DNA from 2 places in the Microterricola gilva genome. Region 1 is predicted to be linked to the other one. Evidence: predicted binding sites of a transcription regulator. Region 1 holds the regulator's gene; the other holds the start of a gene.

The links. Region 1 encodes HspR, which represses chaperone genes until heat shock. Its sites were predicted from a motif close to AAGTTGAGTCNNNNNGACTCAACTT; they were not measured.
Region 2: EV379_RS13655 (ATP-dependent Clp protease ATP-binding subunit) is a predicted target of HspR. The motif match lies at 5,585-5,609, and genes of this name have one in related genera.

Annotation. Positions count from the first base shown of each region.
Region 1 covers NZ_SHLC01000001.1:1,464-9,213, reverse strand. The annotation lists gene clpS (ATP-dependent Clp protease adapter ClpS) at 1-307, opposite strand, end outside; gene solA (N-methyl-L-tryptophan oxidase) at 502-1,692, shown strand; gene EV379_RS00040 (alpha/beta hydrolase) at 1,722-3,437, opposite strand; gene EV379_RS00035 (class I SAM-dependent methyltransferase) at 3,595-4,743, opposite strand; gene EV379_RS00030 (SHOCT domain-containing protein) at 4,783-5,151, opposite strand; gene EV379_RS00025 (DUF6325 family protein) at 5,198-5,626, opposite strand; gene EV379_RS00020 (heat shock protein transcriptional repressor HspR) at 5,872-6,297, opposite strand; gene EV379_RS00015 (DnaJ C-terminal domain-containing protein) at 6,321-7,325, opposite strand; gene EV379_RS00010 (nucleotide exchange factor GrpE) at 7,445-7,750, opposite strand, start outside.
Region 2 covers NZ_SHLC01000001.1:2,948,132-2,955,881, reverse strand. The annotation lists gene ectB (diaminobutyrate--2-oxoglutarate transaminase) at 1-1,054, opposite strand, end outside; gene EV379_RS13685 (hypothetical protein) at 1,245-1,523, shown strand; gene EV379_RS13680 (TetR/AcrR family transcriptional regulator) at 1,534-2,091, opposite strand; gene EV379_RS13675 (SDR family NAD(P)-dependent oxidoreductase) at 2,233-3,246, shown strand; gene EV379_RS13670 (oxygenase MpaB family protein) at 3,298-4,278, shown strand; gene EV379_RS13665 (GNAT family N-acetyltransferase) at 4,235-4,807, opposite strand; gene EV379_RS13660 (class I SAM-dependent methyltransferase) at 4,827-5,426, opposite strand; gene EV379_RS13655 (ATP-dependent Clp protease ATP-binding subunit) at 5,626-7,750, shown strand, end outside.

The DNA.
Region 1 (7,750 bases):
ACAGTTCGTCCTTCATGAGGGTCGCCTGCAGGCCGTAGCCGTGCAGCGCCTCGACGTGGCGTTCCATCTGCTCGCGGTTGCCGCTGGCAACAGCGGCCCTGCCCTCGGTGTGCACCTGCAGCATCAGCTGCTCGGCCTTCTCGCGGCTGAAGCCGAAGTAGCTGCGGAAGACGTAGCTCACGTAGCTCATCAGGTTCACCGGGTCGTCCCAGACGATCACGAGCCACGGGGTGGCGAAACGCGCAGCGGCGTCGCTGGCGGTCGCGGCATCCGTGCCCGTCTCGGTGGTCTCCAGCAGTTTCGACATCGTTCCCAGTCTCCCACGCGCCGGCCGCGCCCACCCGCCCGGGTGTGTGGCAGCGCCGGCAGCTGGGCGGCCATTCGCGCGGAGGCGCCGCGGATCGTGGATGATGCGGCGACGCGCGGGCATCCGTGCAGCCTCGACGACGCCCACCCGGCCGATCCGCCGAGCGGCCACGCACCGCTTGCTACGGTCGATGAGTGGTTGAACGCGTGGATGTGGCAGTTGTCGGACTCGGTGCGATGGGCGCGAACGCCCTTTGGCGGCTCGCCGAGCGCGGGGTGAGCGTCGTCGGCTTCGAGCAGTTCACCGTCGCCCACCCGCTCGGCTCCTCGCACGGGGCCACACGACTGTTCCGCGAGGCGTGCCTCGAGCACCCGGACCTCACCCCCATCGCGCGCCTCGCCAAGACGCTGTACCGCGAGCTGGAGGCGCACGGCGGCGAGGAGCTGCTGCGCATCACCGGCGGCGTGATGATGGGCGCACCCGACTCCGATGTGATCGCCGGAACGCGCGCAGCGGCATCCGCCCACGGCCTGACGCTCGTTGATCTCAGCCACGACGAGCTGGCCGAGCGCTACCCGCAACTGGCCGAGCTGGCGCCGACGGATGTCGCAGTGCTCGACCCGGGTGCTGGCGTGGCGTTCCCCGAGCCGACCATCCGCGCGGCCGTCGACCGGGCGCTGGCACTCGGCGCCGAGGTCGTCGAGAACACCCGCGTGCTCGCCGTCGAGGCCGGCGACGACGGCGTGCTCGTGCGCACGGCCACGGGCGAGTGGCTCGCCGATCGCGTGATCCTGGCGCAGGGCGCCTGGCTTGCTGCCGAGCTGCCGTGGGTCGAGCTGCAGCCGATCCGCACCCCGATGACCTGGTTCGAGCCGCGCGCGACGCCGAACGCCGCCGCCCCGGATGCGGCGCCGGCGTCCGAGTTCGCACTCGATCGGCTGCCCGTCTTCGTGCGCCAGCTGAGCGAGAGCGAGGTGCTCTGGGGCCACGGCTCGGTCGGCGCCGTCGCCGGGCCGGAGAAGGGCGCACTGATCAAGGCGGGCGTCGGCGACATCTGGCAGGAGCGCGTGCGCATCGACCCCGAGCAGCTGGACCGCGGTGTGACGCCGGCCGACTGGCGCCAGGTGTCCGCGCTGCTCGCCGAGGCTGTTCCCGCCATCGAGCCGCTGCCCGCCCGCGTCGACCCGTGCATGGTGACGATCTCGCCAGACGACCAGTTCGTGGTGGGGCGCTCGCCCCGGCATCCGCGGGTCATCGTCGGCGGCGGGGACAGCGGCCACGCCTTCAAGCACGCGCCGGCGCTCGGTGAGATCCTCGCCCGGTTCGCCCTCGACGAGCCGCAGCTCGTCGACACGGCGTTCATCGACCCGGCCCGCTTCGCCTAGCCTCCCCTCCCCTGCGCTGCAGGGGCCGGCTACTCGGTGACCGAGCTGCCGACGGGCTGAACGGCGGCGTACTCGGCGATGATCGCGCGAATGCGGTCGATCGCGGCCGCGTCGAGGCCGCCGTCGCCGGTCACCGCTCCCCAGCCGTCGAGTACGACGTCGCCGTAGTTGTGGCCGTGGCTGGCCGGAACGGTCTCGCCCATCAGCATGTCGACCACCACCTGCAGCGCGGTGACGACGGGGATCCAGCGGATCGCCTGGCTCACGTCGTCCGCCCGCTGATCGGGCTTCAGCCAGTCCGGCTCCGCCCAGAGGAGCTCGGGACCGAGCCAAGTCACTGGGTCGGTCGCATGCTGCAGATACGCCACGCGGGGCGCGGTCCACGGCCCATCGACGGCGCCGAAGTCGCCTGCGTGCGAGAGCCAGCGCACCTCCGCCCCACCGTCCAATACCGGCTGCCAGGCCGGGCTGCCCTCGTCGCGGGTCGCCTGCAGCTCGCGCCAGAGCGGCGTGCCGTTCGGGCTGCCTGCGAAGAGCGCGCCGTCGGTGCGGCTGCGCAGATCCTCGAGGTCGGCGAAGGTCGACTGGCTGCCGTGGGCGCCCAGGCTGAGGCCGTAGCTGATGAGCTGCGGGCGATCGGATGCCGGCAGCGCCTCCCACTCGGCGTGCACCGCGTCGAAGAGCACCCTGGCTGCGTCGACGGGTGCATCGGGGTCGAAGACGAACGACACCCAGCTCGGCGTGTAGGCGTACTGCATCGAGACGATCGCGGTGTCACCGCCGTGCAGGTACTCGATGGCGTCGGTCGTCTGCGGCTCGAGCCACCCGGAGCCGGTGGCGGTGGCCACGACGAGCACCGAACGGTCGAACGCCCCCGTGCGCACGAGCTCCGCGACGGCCAGCTCCGCGCGCTCCTCCGTGCTGTCACCCGTGTGCAGCCCCGCGTAGACGCGGATCGGTTCGAGCGCCGCGTTGCCGGTCGCCTCGGCGATGTCGGCAGCAGCCGGTCCGCCTCCCAGGAAGGCGGTGCCGTGGCGTCCGAGGGTCTGCCAGTCCATCGGGGAATCCTCCCCGGCGGAGTGGAACTCGCTGCTCGGCTCGCTCACCCAGTCGGCTGGCGCCGCGTTCCGTTCGGCGTAGATGGCGTCGATCGCCCCCATGAGCGCGGCGACGAGCACGAAACCGCCGAGCACGACGAGCAGCGCGCTGCCCGCAACGCCCAGGACCGGGCCGATGAGCCTCGCGGTGGCGCGGTACAGCCCGCGGATCCCGCGGCCGATGAGCAGGCAGAGCGCGGCGACCGGCACGGCGCCGAGGAAGAACGCGGCGATGGCTAGGCCGTCAACGGGAGGCATCTCGACGAGCGTGCGCACCTCGTTCTGCCAGCCGAGCGCGAGCACCCCGTACCAGGCGCCGAGGCTCAGCGCGACGATGCCGAAGCCGCTCCACGCCCACCGCACCGTGGCGGGCGTCGGTCGCCACGTGGTCACGCGGCGAAGCAACGGCAGGGCGATGGCGAGCAGGAGTGCGCCGACGGCGTAGCCGATGGCGAAGCTGAGGCCGGCGATCACGCCCTGGAGGAGCGCCGGGCGCGGAAGCAGCGACGGGGTGAGCGAGAGCGCGGCGAGCACGAAGCCGAGCACAACACCGGCGGGATCCAGCCGCCACCAGTCGTGCCCGGCCACCGATCGTCTGGCCCCTGCCGTGCCCTCTGTCGCTCCCTGCGCCGCCGTCCCCACATCCATGTTCGCGATCATCCCATAGCGGGAGCTGCCGCTCCGCCACGGCGCGTGGGAACGGCATCCGCCTGGCAGCGGTGACGAATCCCGGCCGCGATGCGCACGCTGCCGGCGGCGCGCCGACGCCAAGGCGATGCACGCGGCGGCTCGGGAGAGTTCGGGGCTACTGGGCGCGGGTCGAGGCCGTGATCGTGAACTTGGTGTTGCGCGCGATCTGCCGGGTGGGACCGATGATGCTGCGCAGGGCCGGCGTGTATGCGAGGTGGGAGTTCCAGACGCACCAGAGCTCGCCGCCGGGGGCGAGAACCCTGGCGGCGTGCTCGAAGAGTTTGAGGGCGATGCCGGCGTGAACGGCCGCGCCGACGTGGAACGGCGGGTTCAGCACGATGAGCTCGGCGCTCCCGTCCGGCTGCCGGCTCAGGCCGTCGTCGCGCACCACCTTCACCTGTTCGCCGACCCCGTTGGCGAGGGCCGTGTCCCAGGCGGATGCCACCGCGGCGGCCGACTGGTCGCTGGCCAGCACGTGCAAGCCAGGGCGGTGCATCGCGAGGCTCGTGGCGAGCACGCCGGTCCCGCAGCCGAGGTCCACCGCCGTGCGCGCGCCGAGCGCCGCTTCCGCGAGGTGCCCGAGCAGGAAGCGGGTGCCGATGTCGACCGACGTTCCCGCGAACGCCCCACCGTGGGCGGCGACGACGAGCCCGAGGTCGGGGTGCTGCTGCGTGCGCGGCCAGCCTCCGACGACGTCGTGGCGCGGCCCCCGCACCCGGAGCACCCGTGACTTCTGCCTGGCGAGGCTCGCCTCGACGAGCGCGAAGTGTTCGCCGAGCACATCGTTCATCGCCGGTGTCATGTGCTTGATGCGCCCACCGGCGACGACCACGACATCCGGGTCGGCGTGCGCCGCAATCGCCGAGGCGATCTCATCGAGCGCGTCCAACCCCCGCGGCAGCTGCAGCAGAACGACGCGCGCGCCGGAGAGCAGCTCACGCGAGTGCTTCTCCACACCGAGCGCGATCGAGCGGTAGCCCTTCTCGTACCCGAATGCGGCGGCGTTCGAGGCGAGGGCGAGCTCGCCGGAGAGAGCGTCCTGGTGCACGCGGATGACGGCGGCATCCGGCCCGCCCTCGGCGAGCAGATCGAGTGCACCCAGTGTCAGGGCACCATGGCGATCACCGATCACCACCACTTCGCTGGCCGTCGCGCCCGCAAGCGCGTCGGCAGCCTCGTCGAGAATCAGGCGATCGCTCGCGTCGACCGCGAAGAGATTCTCAGCCTCGATGTCGGGCCAACGCCGCAGAGCCGAAAGATCCATAGGCCAAGGCTAACCGGGGAAGCCGCGATTCCGTCGAGCTCAGCCCAGCAGTTTCGCCTTGGCCGCCGCGAACTCTGCGTCGCTCAGCAGACCCTGGTCGCGCAGCGAGCCGAGATTCTGCAGCTGGGCGACGAGGCCATCGACCGCGGGAGCTGCTGGCGCTGCGGCCGGTGCCGGCGCGGCGGCCTGCTGCATCGCTGCCTGTTGTGCCGCGGCTTCCTGGGCGGCCTGCTGCATCGCTGCCTGCTGCTGCTGCTGCTCGTAGGCGTTCGCCTCGGCCTGCTCCTGGGCCTTCTGCTGTTGATGGCCGGCGACGGCGCCGCTGACGGCGGTGGCGGTTCCAGCGACGACGGCCGTGCGGGCCGCCATTCCAATCAGACCGGGACGGCCCATTCTTCTCAGTGGCATGTCGACTCCTCAGTAGTGGATCGGATCAGAACGAATAGGGAAGCGGTCAGTCGTCGCTGGCGTCGCTGAGCACCGCGTTGACGACCGCGGCGGGGATGCGCTCGCTGTGCAGAACGAGGCCGCCCGATGCGGCCAACTTCGAGGTCAGCCGCTTGGCGAAGACGAGCTCGATCGCGATGACGGCTGCCGAGCGTCCCGGCTCGATCATCGAGACGAGGTCGTCGACGTCGTCGTCTCCGATCACGCCGGACGCCGGCAGCTCGATCCGGGTGAAACCCCACTCCTCGCCGACATCCTCGAACTCGGTGACGGTCAGATCGCCGTTCAGCGCGCGGGACACGAACAGGAGGTCGAGTATGGCGATTTCGCCACTCTCAACCAGCTCCTCGATGGCCGCGATCGTGGCGTCGTCGGGGCGATCCCCGGCGAAGGACACAACCGAGATGTCAACAGGACCGAATTCAAATTGCGCCATGGCACTTCCTCGTCTCGTGAGCTGAGCAACAACGTAGCGCGTGCGCACCACCGGCACCAGAGCCGAGGCGAAATCCGAATACGACGCACAGCATCGCCGCGCGCACCGCGGTGCAGCTGCGGCGAGCACTGCGCCAGGTACCGCGATGTGCGCCGGAATCTACCGGCGCACATCACGGCAACCGGCGCACAACGGACGGCCGAGCGGCGCACGGTGGCGGCGCCCCGAGAGCCCGGCTGCGCTTCCTAGTGGCGTTCGCCGTTGCCGAGCGGGCGCCAGACGACGACGGCGTTCGAGCGCCGCACGCGCGTGCCGGCCTTGAGAGAGATCACGTCGCCCTCCGCCCCGGCGGCGAACACGCGCCGGCCAGGCCGGTTGAGCATCTCATCGGCGAGGGCGCCCTCGAGCTCGTGCACGCGCCGCGCCAACACGTTCACCCGGTTCTCGAGCTCGAGGATGCGCCTGATGCCCTCGAGGCTCACGCCCGCGGCGCTGAGCTCGGCGATCTCACGCAGCTGGAGCACGTCGCGCATCGAGTAGCGACGCGACTTGCCCGGCGTGCGCTGGGGTTCGACCAAGCCGAGCCGGTCGTACTGCCGCAGCGTCTGCGGGTGCATGCCGGCCAGCTCGGCGGCCGCGGAGATCACGAAGATCGGTGCGTGCTCGTCCATGCCGTGCGCGCCGCCGCTCATGCTCAGCCCCGTGCCTTGGCGAGGAGATCCTCGCGGGGGTTCTCGTTCGGCAGGGCCTCGCGCAGGGCCTCGAGGGCCGCCTCGGCATCCTTCGACAGGTGGGAGGGCACCGCGACCTGAACGACGGCGAGCAGGTCGCCGACGCCCTTGGCTGTCGTGACGCCGCGGCCCTTGACGCGCAACACGCGGCCGCTCGGCGTTCCGGGCGCGACGCGCAGCTTCACCGGGTCGCCGCCGAGGGTCGGCACCTCGATTGTGGCGCCCAGGGCGGCCTCGACGAAGGTGATCGGAACGGTGACGCGCAGGTTCAGCCCGTCGCGCTCGAACACCGGGTGCTTGCGCACGGTGACGGTGAGGATGATGTCGCCGGGCTCACCGCCGTCTGGCGACGGTTGGCCCTTGCCGCGGAGCTTGATCTTCTGCCCGTCGGCCACGCCGGCGGGGATCTTGACCTTGATCGGGCGGCCGTCGCTCGTCTGCAGCGTGATCGTGTCGCCCTGGGTGGCCGTGATGAAGTCGATGGTGGCGCTCGCGGTGATGTCGCTGCCGCGGCTCGGTCCGCCGAATCCGCGGTATCCGCCGCTCGGCTGGCCGAAGCGGCCACCGCCCTGCTGGCCGAACAGGCCGCCGAGCAGGTCGTCGTAACCGGCACCGCCGCCCTGCTGGAAGGTGTACTGCTGCTGGCCCCGGCCGCCGCCGAACATACCGCCGAAGACGTCCTCGAAGCCGCCGTTGCCACCGGCGCTGCCCGGCGCGGTGAAGCGAGCCCCGCCACCCATGGCGCGTACGGCGTCGTACTCCTTGCGCTGCTCGGGATCGGAGAGCACGGAATGCGCCTCGCTGATCTCCTTGAACTTCTCCTCGGCTTTGGCGTCACCCGGGTTGGAGTCGGGGTGGTACTTGCGGGCGAGCTTGCGATACGTCTTCTTGAGATCGGCCTCGCTCACGTCTTTCGAGACGCCGAGAACCTTGTAGAAGTCCTTGTCGAACCAGTCTTGGCTTGCCATGCGCGCCTCCTTCCGTGATGAATGTCTGTGATGAGTCTGTGCTGTGCCGCCGCGAGCGGCACTGAAAGTCTATGAATGTGGGGGCGGATGCCGCGGCATCCGCCCCCACGAGCCTGCTGTTAGGCGGGCACCTGCACGACGACCTTCGCAGGTCGGAGCAGGGTGGAACCGAGGTAGTAACCCTTTTCGACGACGTCGGCAACGGTCTCGACCTCAACGCCAGGGGTGGGCTGCTGGAAGATCGCCTCGTGCACGGCGACATCGAACGGCTCACCGACGGTGCCGACGGTGCTGAGTCCGAGCTTCTCGACGCTGGCCCGCAGCTTCGCCGCAATGGTGGCGAACGGGCTGTCGGCCTCGAGGTCTCCGTGCTTCTCGGCACGGTCGAGGTCGTCGAGAACCGGCAGCAGGACCGAGACGGCCGA
Region 2 (7,750 bases), 2.9 Mb from region 1:
GGCCGCGCACCTCGAAGGCGATCTCGGGGTTCTCGGCGGCGATGGCCACCAGCTCGCCACGCAGCAGCTCCGATTTGCGGGTGACCTCATCGGTGAACACCGAGTCGGCCCAGTAGGCGTCGAGCGCGGCCCGCGCGGTGATGAATGCGAGGTTGTTGCCGCGGAACGTTCCGGTGTGTGCACCCGGCTGCCAGACATCGACCTCGCGGCGCATCAGCACGAGCGACATGGGCAGGCCGGACGCCGAGATCGACTTCGACACCGTGACGATGTCGGGAACGATGCCGGCATCCTCGAAGCTGAAGAAGGCACCGGTGCGGCCGGTTCCGGCCTGGATGTCGTCGACGATGAGCAGGATGCCGCGCTCGTGCGTGATCGCGCGGAGGCGCTGCAGCCACGCGGCGCTCGCCACGTTGATGCCGCCCTCGCCCTGCACGGCTTCGACGATGACGGCTGCTGGCAGGTCCAGACCGCTGCCGGTGTCATCGAGCATCTTCTCGAACAGGTCGAGCGTGTCGATGTCGGCGCCGAGGTAGCCGTCGTACGGCAGGCGGGTCACGTTGTCGAGCGAGGTGCCTGCGGCGTCCCGGTACTTCTTGTTGCCGGTCGCCGCGAGCGCGCCCATGCTCAGGCCGTGGAAGCCGTTGGTGAAGGCGACGACGTTGCTGCGGCCGGTTGCCTGGCGGGCCACCTTGAGCGCGGCCTCGACGGCGTTGGCGCCGGTCGGGCCGGTGAACTGGATCTTGTAGTCGAGCCCGCGGGGCGCGAGGATGCGGGCCTCGAAGGCCTCGAGGAACGCCTTCTTGGCGCTCGTGGCCATGTCGAGGCCGTGGATGATGCCGTCGCGCTGCAGGTACTCGATGAGGGCCTGCGTGAAGATCGGGTTGTTGTGACCGTAGTTGAGCACGCCGGCGCCGGCGAAGAAGTCGAGGTACTCGCGCCCGTCCTCGGTGCTGAGCACCGAGCCGCTCGCCGAGTCGAAGACCACGGGGAAGGAGCGGATGTACCCGCGCACCTCTGATTCGATGCGGTCGAAAATGTCGAGGTCGCTCATAGCTTCACTTCCTGTGGATCGGTTGGTCGCCGGTCTTATCGTGCTCATTGCTGGTCTGCCCGATAAGCCTAACGAGTCGAGGCTGTGCTTCCGGTGTGGCGCGAGGCGTGGGCAGAGAAGTGATTGCGCGCGCCTCAAAGCTGGCGCAGGCTGGGGGAATCACGTTGGACCGCCGAGAAAGGGGCAGGCCATGCCGTACGCGAAGCCGGGCAAGCACGAGAAACTCGAGCACAGGGGCCGCGAGTTCACGCTCGACAAGGACGAGTCTGGGAACTGGCAGATCACGGATGCCGCAGGCACCCACTACGGGTGGATCGAGGTGATCACGCGGCACGGTGCCGACCACGACCCCGTCTACAACGGCTACCTCGTCGGTCACCCGACCTTCTCCCACTTCGGCTCGGACTGGCGAGGCATCACGGGGTCGCTGGTGAACGACTTCGACGGTGAGCACCGATTCGCGGAGTGAAGCGGCTGATTCAGTCCAGCTGGCCGGGGCCGACGAGCACGCGCCACACCCACTCGGCCGCGGTCTCGACCGCTGGGCGGGGTTCCCTGGACAGCCACGTCTCGATCACGGCGAGTACGGACCCGGCGATGCCAGCACCCACGACGTCGAGGGGAACGCCCTCGAAGGCTCGTGACCCGGATTCGAGCACGCCGGCGCTGGCGGCGCTCGCGAACCGTGCGCGGAGCCTGGCGGATGCGACGGAGGAGCCACGCTCGCCGAGCACGATCCGGTAGAGCTCCGCATTCGTCTCGAAGTGCGCCAGGTAGGCCACGAAGTCGGCTGGGGCGTGCACGGGGAGACCGCCGTCGAAGCTGGGAACACGGGCGCCAGCCTGCAGCTCGGCGGCATCGAGCGCGTCAGCCAGCAGGGTCTCCTTGTCGGAGTAGTGCTGGTAGAAGCTGCTGCGGTTCACCCCGGCCCGGGCGGCGATGTCGCCGACCGTGATCTCGTCGAGCGCCCGCTCGCGGGCGAGCTCAAGCAGCGCCTGCTGCAGGCTGCTGCGTGTGCGCTCGACTCGGGTGTCCATGCCCCAAGTCTGGCAGCGATTCGCGCGTCCCGCTGCCAGTTTGCCGACAGTTGTCGGATTTCCGCCAGAAGTCGGTTACTCTGGCGGCACAGAGGCAGAGCTCCGGCCACGATGGGCGGAGCGGGACGAAAGGACTCTCAGATGGCAACGGATCCGAAGCCGCTCACCGGCAACAGCACCATCGGCGAATGGCTCGCCCACCCCGCGGGTGGCCCGGCGGTGAAGGGTCTGCTCGCGGCATCCGGTGCCAGCGAGGAGTCGCTCGCCCCGGTCCTCGGCCTGCCGCTGCAGCAGCTCGTGGCGCTCAGCCAGGGGCAGATGCCGCAGTCGGTCATCGACGATCTGGTGAAGTCGGTCAACGGCGGAGTGATTCCGGAGACCGAGGCCACCGGATGGCAGGAGAAGGTCACCTCGGGGCGCTTCTCCGGCAAGACCGTCGTCGTCACCGGGGCGGCCTCCGGCATCGGCCGGGCCACCGCGAGCCGCATCGCACGGGAAGGCGGCCGCGTCGTGGCCGTCGACATCTCGGCCGAGAAGCTCGCCGAGTTCGCCGCGTCGATCCCCGGCGCCGAGATCGTGACCGTCGCAGGCGACATCACGAAGCAGGAGTCGGTCGACGCGATCATCGCCGCTGCCGGCGAGCGCATCGACGGCCTCGCCAATGTGGCCGGCATCAACGACGACTTCTCGCCGCTGCACGAGACGAGCGACGCGATGTGGGACCGCGTGATCGGGGTCAACGTGACCGGCACCTTCAAGCTCACGCGCGGTGTGCTCCCCGCGATGATGGCAGCAGGAGCCGGTTCCGTGGTGAACGTCTCCAGCGAGGCCGGACTGCGCGGCAATGCCTCCGGCAACGCGTACACCGCTTCCAAGCACGCGGTCATCGGCCTCACCCGCAGCGCCGCCTTCATGTACGGCCCGCACGGCATCCGCGTGAACGCGGTCGCGCCGGGTGGGGTCGCCACCGGCATCCCGTTCCCCCCGCACGTTTCTGAGGCCGGCCAGGCACGCCTGCAGCCGTTCCAGTCGGCGATCCCCTCGCTGGCGACCGCCGAGCAGCTCGCCGCGTCGATCACCTTCCTGCTCAGCGATGACGGAGTGAACATCAACGGCGCGACGTTGCCGTCCGACGGCGGCTGGTCGGTGCAGTAGACCGCGCCGATTACTCTCCCCGGCCGCCGCATTCAGGCGTAGCGTCGTGCCATGGACGGCGAGAAGCGAGCCGATGGCGCGGCTGTGCGCTGGCGGCCGGGACGAAGCGGTCGGCGGCGGCCACCGGCGTGGACGCGGGCGCTCGCCGAGGGCGAGGATGCCGGCTTCTTCGGCCCGGGCAGCGCGGTGTGGGCGGTCAACGGCTCGCTGACGACGTTGGTCGCCGGCATTCGGGCCCTGCTCCTGCAGTCGCTGCACCCCGGCGCGATGGCCGGCGTGCACGACTGGTCGCACTACCGCGACGACCCGCTCGCGCGGCTTGACGGCACCGTGCGCTGGGTCGCGACCGTGACATTCGGCGACACACGCAGTGCCACGGCGGCATCCGCGTTCGTCTCCCGTCTGCACGAGCACGTCACCGGCAGCTATGTCGACGCCCGCGGTGTCGAGCGGCCGTACGCGGCGAACGACGAGGAGCTGCTGCGCTGGGTGCATGACGCATTCACCGAGGCATTTCTCGGCGCCCATCTGATCTGGGGTGGGCCGATCCCGGGCGACGGTGATGCCTATGTGCGGGAGTGGGCCCAGGCCGGCAGGCTCATGGGTGTGCGGCGACCGCCGCAGAGCGTCGCCGAACTGCGTGCCGAGATGGCGGGGTTCCTGGTCGATGCGAAGCCGGACGCGCGGGTGGCGGAGGCCGTGCGGTTCCTCCGCAGGCCGGGGCTGCCAGGCATGACCGGGCGGCTGTACCCGATTCTCTTCGGGGGTGCGGTGGCTTCGCTCGACGCCGGCAGCCGATCGTTGCTCGGCCTGCGCCGGCCGTGGTGGCCCGCGATCACGATGACGAGGGCGTTCCTCGTGCTGGGTCGGCGCGTGCTCGGCCCGGTTTCGCCGAGCGAGCAGAACGCGCGAGCCAGGGTGGCGCGGCTCGGCGCAGATCCGGCCAATGCAGATCCGATCGGCGCAGATCCGGTCAACGCACATCCGGTCAACGCAGATCGAGCCGCATCAGCACGCGAGGAAAACCGTTGAGCACGGAGTCGGTGTCCGCAGCCTTCGCGAAGCCGGCCCGCTCGAAGAGCGCCATGGTGCCAACGTAGGCCATCGTGAGATCGACCTTCTCGCCCCGGTTGTCGACGGGGTAGGCCTCGATCGCCGGAGCACCGCGCTCCCTGGCGAAGGCCACGGCGCCAGCGACGAGTTCGTGTGAGATGCCCGTTCCGCGGTGCCCCGGCCGCACGCGCAGGCACCAGATCGACCAGACGTCGAGCTCGTCGACGTGCGGAATCTTGCGGTTGCGGGCGAATCCGGTGTCGGCCCGTCGGTGCACACCGGCCCAGCCGACGACCTCGTCGCCGTCGTAGGCGAGCACCCCGGGCGGGGGATCCTCCCCGCACAGTTCCCGCACGCGCTCGCCGCGGGCCGGGCCGTGCAGCGCGAGGTTCTCCTTCGACGGGATCCGATAGCTCAGACACCAGCAGACATTCGCATCCGGCCGCTTCGGGCCCACCATCGCGCGCACGTCGTCGAACACGCTCGCCGCGCGCACCTCGATCGCCACGGACACGGCCTCCTGGTCGTCAGTCGGCGGCGTGGCCGTCGAAGAGGTGGGTGGGAACCGGGCCGAACGGGGCGGAGCGCACGCGCAGCCGCCGTCGATCATCTGCCTCGAAGCCTGCGGCGGCGAGGAGCGCAGCCGCATCACGATCCCAGTGGCAACCGTGGCAGAATCGGGCGGAGAACGGCGTCGCGACACGCTGCACCGCCCGCTTCAGCGTCCCCGGCGGGGCGACGACATGGTCGATGAAGACGACGCGGCCGCCGGGAACGAGCACGCGTCGCACCTCGGCGAGGGCGACGGCCGGATCGCTGACCGAGCAGAGCACGAAGGTGCCGACGACGGCATCGACCGAGTCGTCCGGCAGGGGTATCGACTCGCAGCGTGCGTCGAGCGGCACGGCGGCGTGGCCCCACTCCTTGGCGCGGGTGGCCAGCTCGCTGCGGCGCGCGGCATCCGGTTCGAGGCCGATCCAGAGCACATCCGGGTGCAGGGCGCCGAAGTTGACGCCCTCACCCGCGCCGATCTCGAGCACGCGCCCGCGCAGCCGCGAGACGAACTCGCGTTCGAGCTCTTCCAGTTCGTCATCGCCGACGAGGGCCGGCGCGGGCTCGGCGGTCATGTGTGCGATCGCATCGCGAGAATGGACATGGTCTCCCCTTCTCGAACCCCGGTGACCACTCTGCCACCGCCGCGCGGTCGAGGCAATGCGCTCGGCGCACAGGCCATTCACAGCCCGGAGGGGCTCTGGGCAGGAATACTCCCGCGCCGCCAGCGTTGAAGTTGAGCGTAAGGCACTCAAGTTTGACCAGGGAGGTTTCGTGCCCGAGAACTTCACCCCAGATGGCGGCAACTCGTTCGACGAGTTCCTCGCCCGTTACCTCGATGGCGAGCGGGCGCGCTCCGCGCGGTCGATCGACCTCAGCAAGTTCCTGACCGCGAGCACCCAGCAGATCCTGGCCGCGGCCGGGCGCTTCGCGCTCGAGCGGGGCCAGAACGAGCTCGACGCGCTGCACATCCTGCGCGTCATCATCGACGAGGATGCCGCCCGCGCGGCCGTCTCACGTCTCGGCGTCGATCCGGGCGCCATCGCCGCGGCCGCCGAGAAGCGCCTGCCGCAGGCCTCCGAGCATGCCGCGACGCGGCCGCCGGCCATCACGCCCTCCGCCCAGCGTGCGCTCTTCCACGCCTACCAGGTGGCGCGCGCGTCCGGCTCGACGTACATCGAACCCGAGCACCTCTTCTTCGCCCTCGTGCTCAACCAGGATTCCCCGGCCGGCCAGGTGCTCGCCCACGCCGGCGTCACCGCTGAGGCGCTGACCCAGGGCATGCGCGAGACCGTCGACGCCGGCGGAGCGGCGACGGCCGGCGAGCAGGAGGAGGAGCAGTCGGCATCCGACACCCCGATGCTCGACAAGTTCGGCACCGATCTCACCGAGCTGGCCCGCAGCGGTCGGCTTGACCCCGTGATCGGACGTGCGGACGAGATCGAGCAGACCATCGAGATCCTCAGCCGCCGCACCAAGAACAACCCGGTGCTCGTCGGAGAGGCCGGCGTCGGCAAGACCGCGATCGTCGAGGGCCTGGCCCGGGCGATCGTCGACGGCTCCGTGCCTGCACAGCTGCGGGGCAAGCGCGTCATCGCGCTCGATCTGCCCGGCATGCTCGCTGGAACGCGCTACCGCGGCGATTTCGAGGAACGCCTCACCAAGGCCATCGACGAGATCGCCGGCCACAGCTCCGAGATCATCGTCTTCATCGACGAGGTGCACACGGTCGTCGGCGCGGGCGGGGCTGGCGAGGGCGGCATGGATGCCGGAAACATCCTGAAGCCGCGGCTTGCCCGAGGCGAACTCCACCTCGTCGGCGCCACGACGCTCGCCGAGTACCGCACGATCGAGAAGGACTCGGCGCTGGAGCGCCGCTTCCAGCCCGTGCGCGTCGGCGAGCCGTCGATCGAGGATGCCGTGCTCATCATGCAGGGGCTCCGCCCCGCGTACGAGGAGCACCACGGCGTGCGCTTCACGGATGCCGCGCTGCGCGCCTCCGTCGAGCTCTCGGCCCGCTACCTCAGCGACCGCGTGCTGCCGGACAAGGCGATCGACCTGATCGACCAGGCCGGCGCCCGGCTTCGGCTCCGTCTCGGCTCCACGCAGGACGTCTCTGCGCTGATCGAGCGCCTCGCCGTGCTCGAGGCGGACAAGAACGCGGCCGTCTCGGCCGAGCACTACGAGCGGGCCTCGCAGCTCCGTGACGAGATCGTGGCCGTGCAGCGGCTGCTCGACGACGCGACCGCCCCTGGCGGGCCTGGAATCGATGCCGTCGCGTCGTCTGCCACAGTCGACGAGAGGGAGATCGCCGAGGTGATCGCCCGTGCGACGGGAATCCCCGTCAGCCGTCTCACCGAGGGCGAGCGCGATCGGCTCGCGGCGCTCGAGGGCGAACTGCACGAACGTGTGATCGGACAGGACGACGCGGTGACCGCCGTCGCCAAGGCCGTCCGTCGCAGCCGCACCGGAATGGGGGACGCGAACCGCCCCGTCGGCAGCTTCCTCTTTCTCGGGCCGACTGGTGTCGGCAAGACCGAGCTGGCCAAGGCACTCGCCGGGTCGCTGTTCGCGTCCGAGGCTGCCGTCATCCGCTTCGATATGAGCGAGTTCGGCGAGCGGCACACGGTGTCGCGCCTGGTCGGTGCCCCTCCTGGCTACGTCGGCTACGACGAGGCCGGTCAGCTCACCGAGCGCGTGCGGCGCAACCCGTACTCGATCGTGCTGTTCGACGAGATCGAGAAGGCCCACCCCGACGTCTTCAACCTGCTGCTGCAGGTGCTGGACGACGGTCGCCTCACCGACGGCCAGGGGCGGACAGTCGACTTCCGCAACACCGTCGTCATCATGACGTCGAACATCGGCAGTGAGTTCCTCACGTCCCGTTCCGGGGCGATGG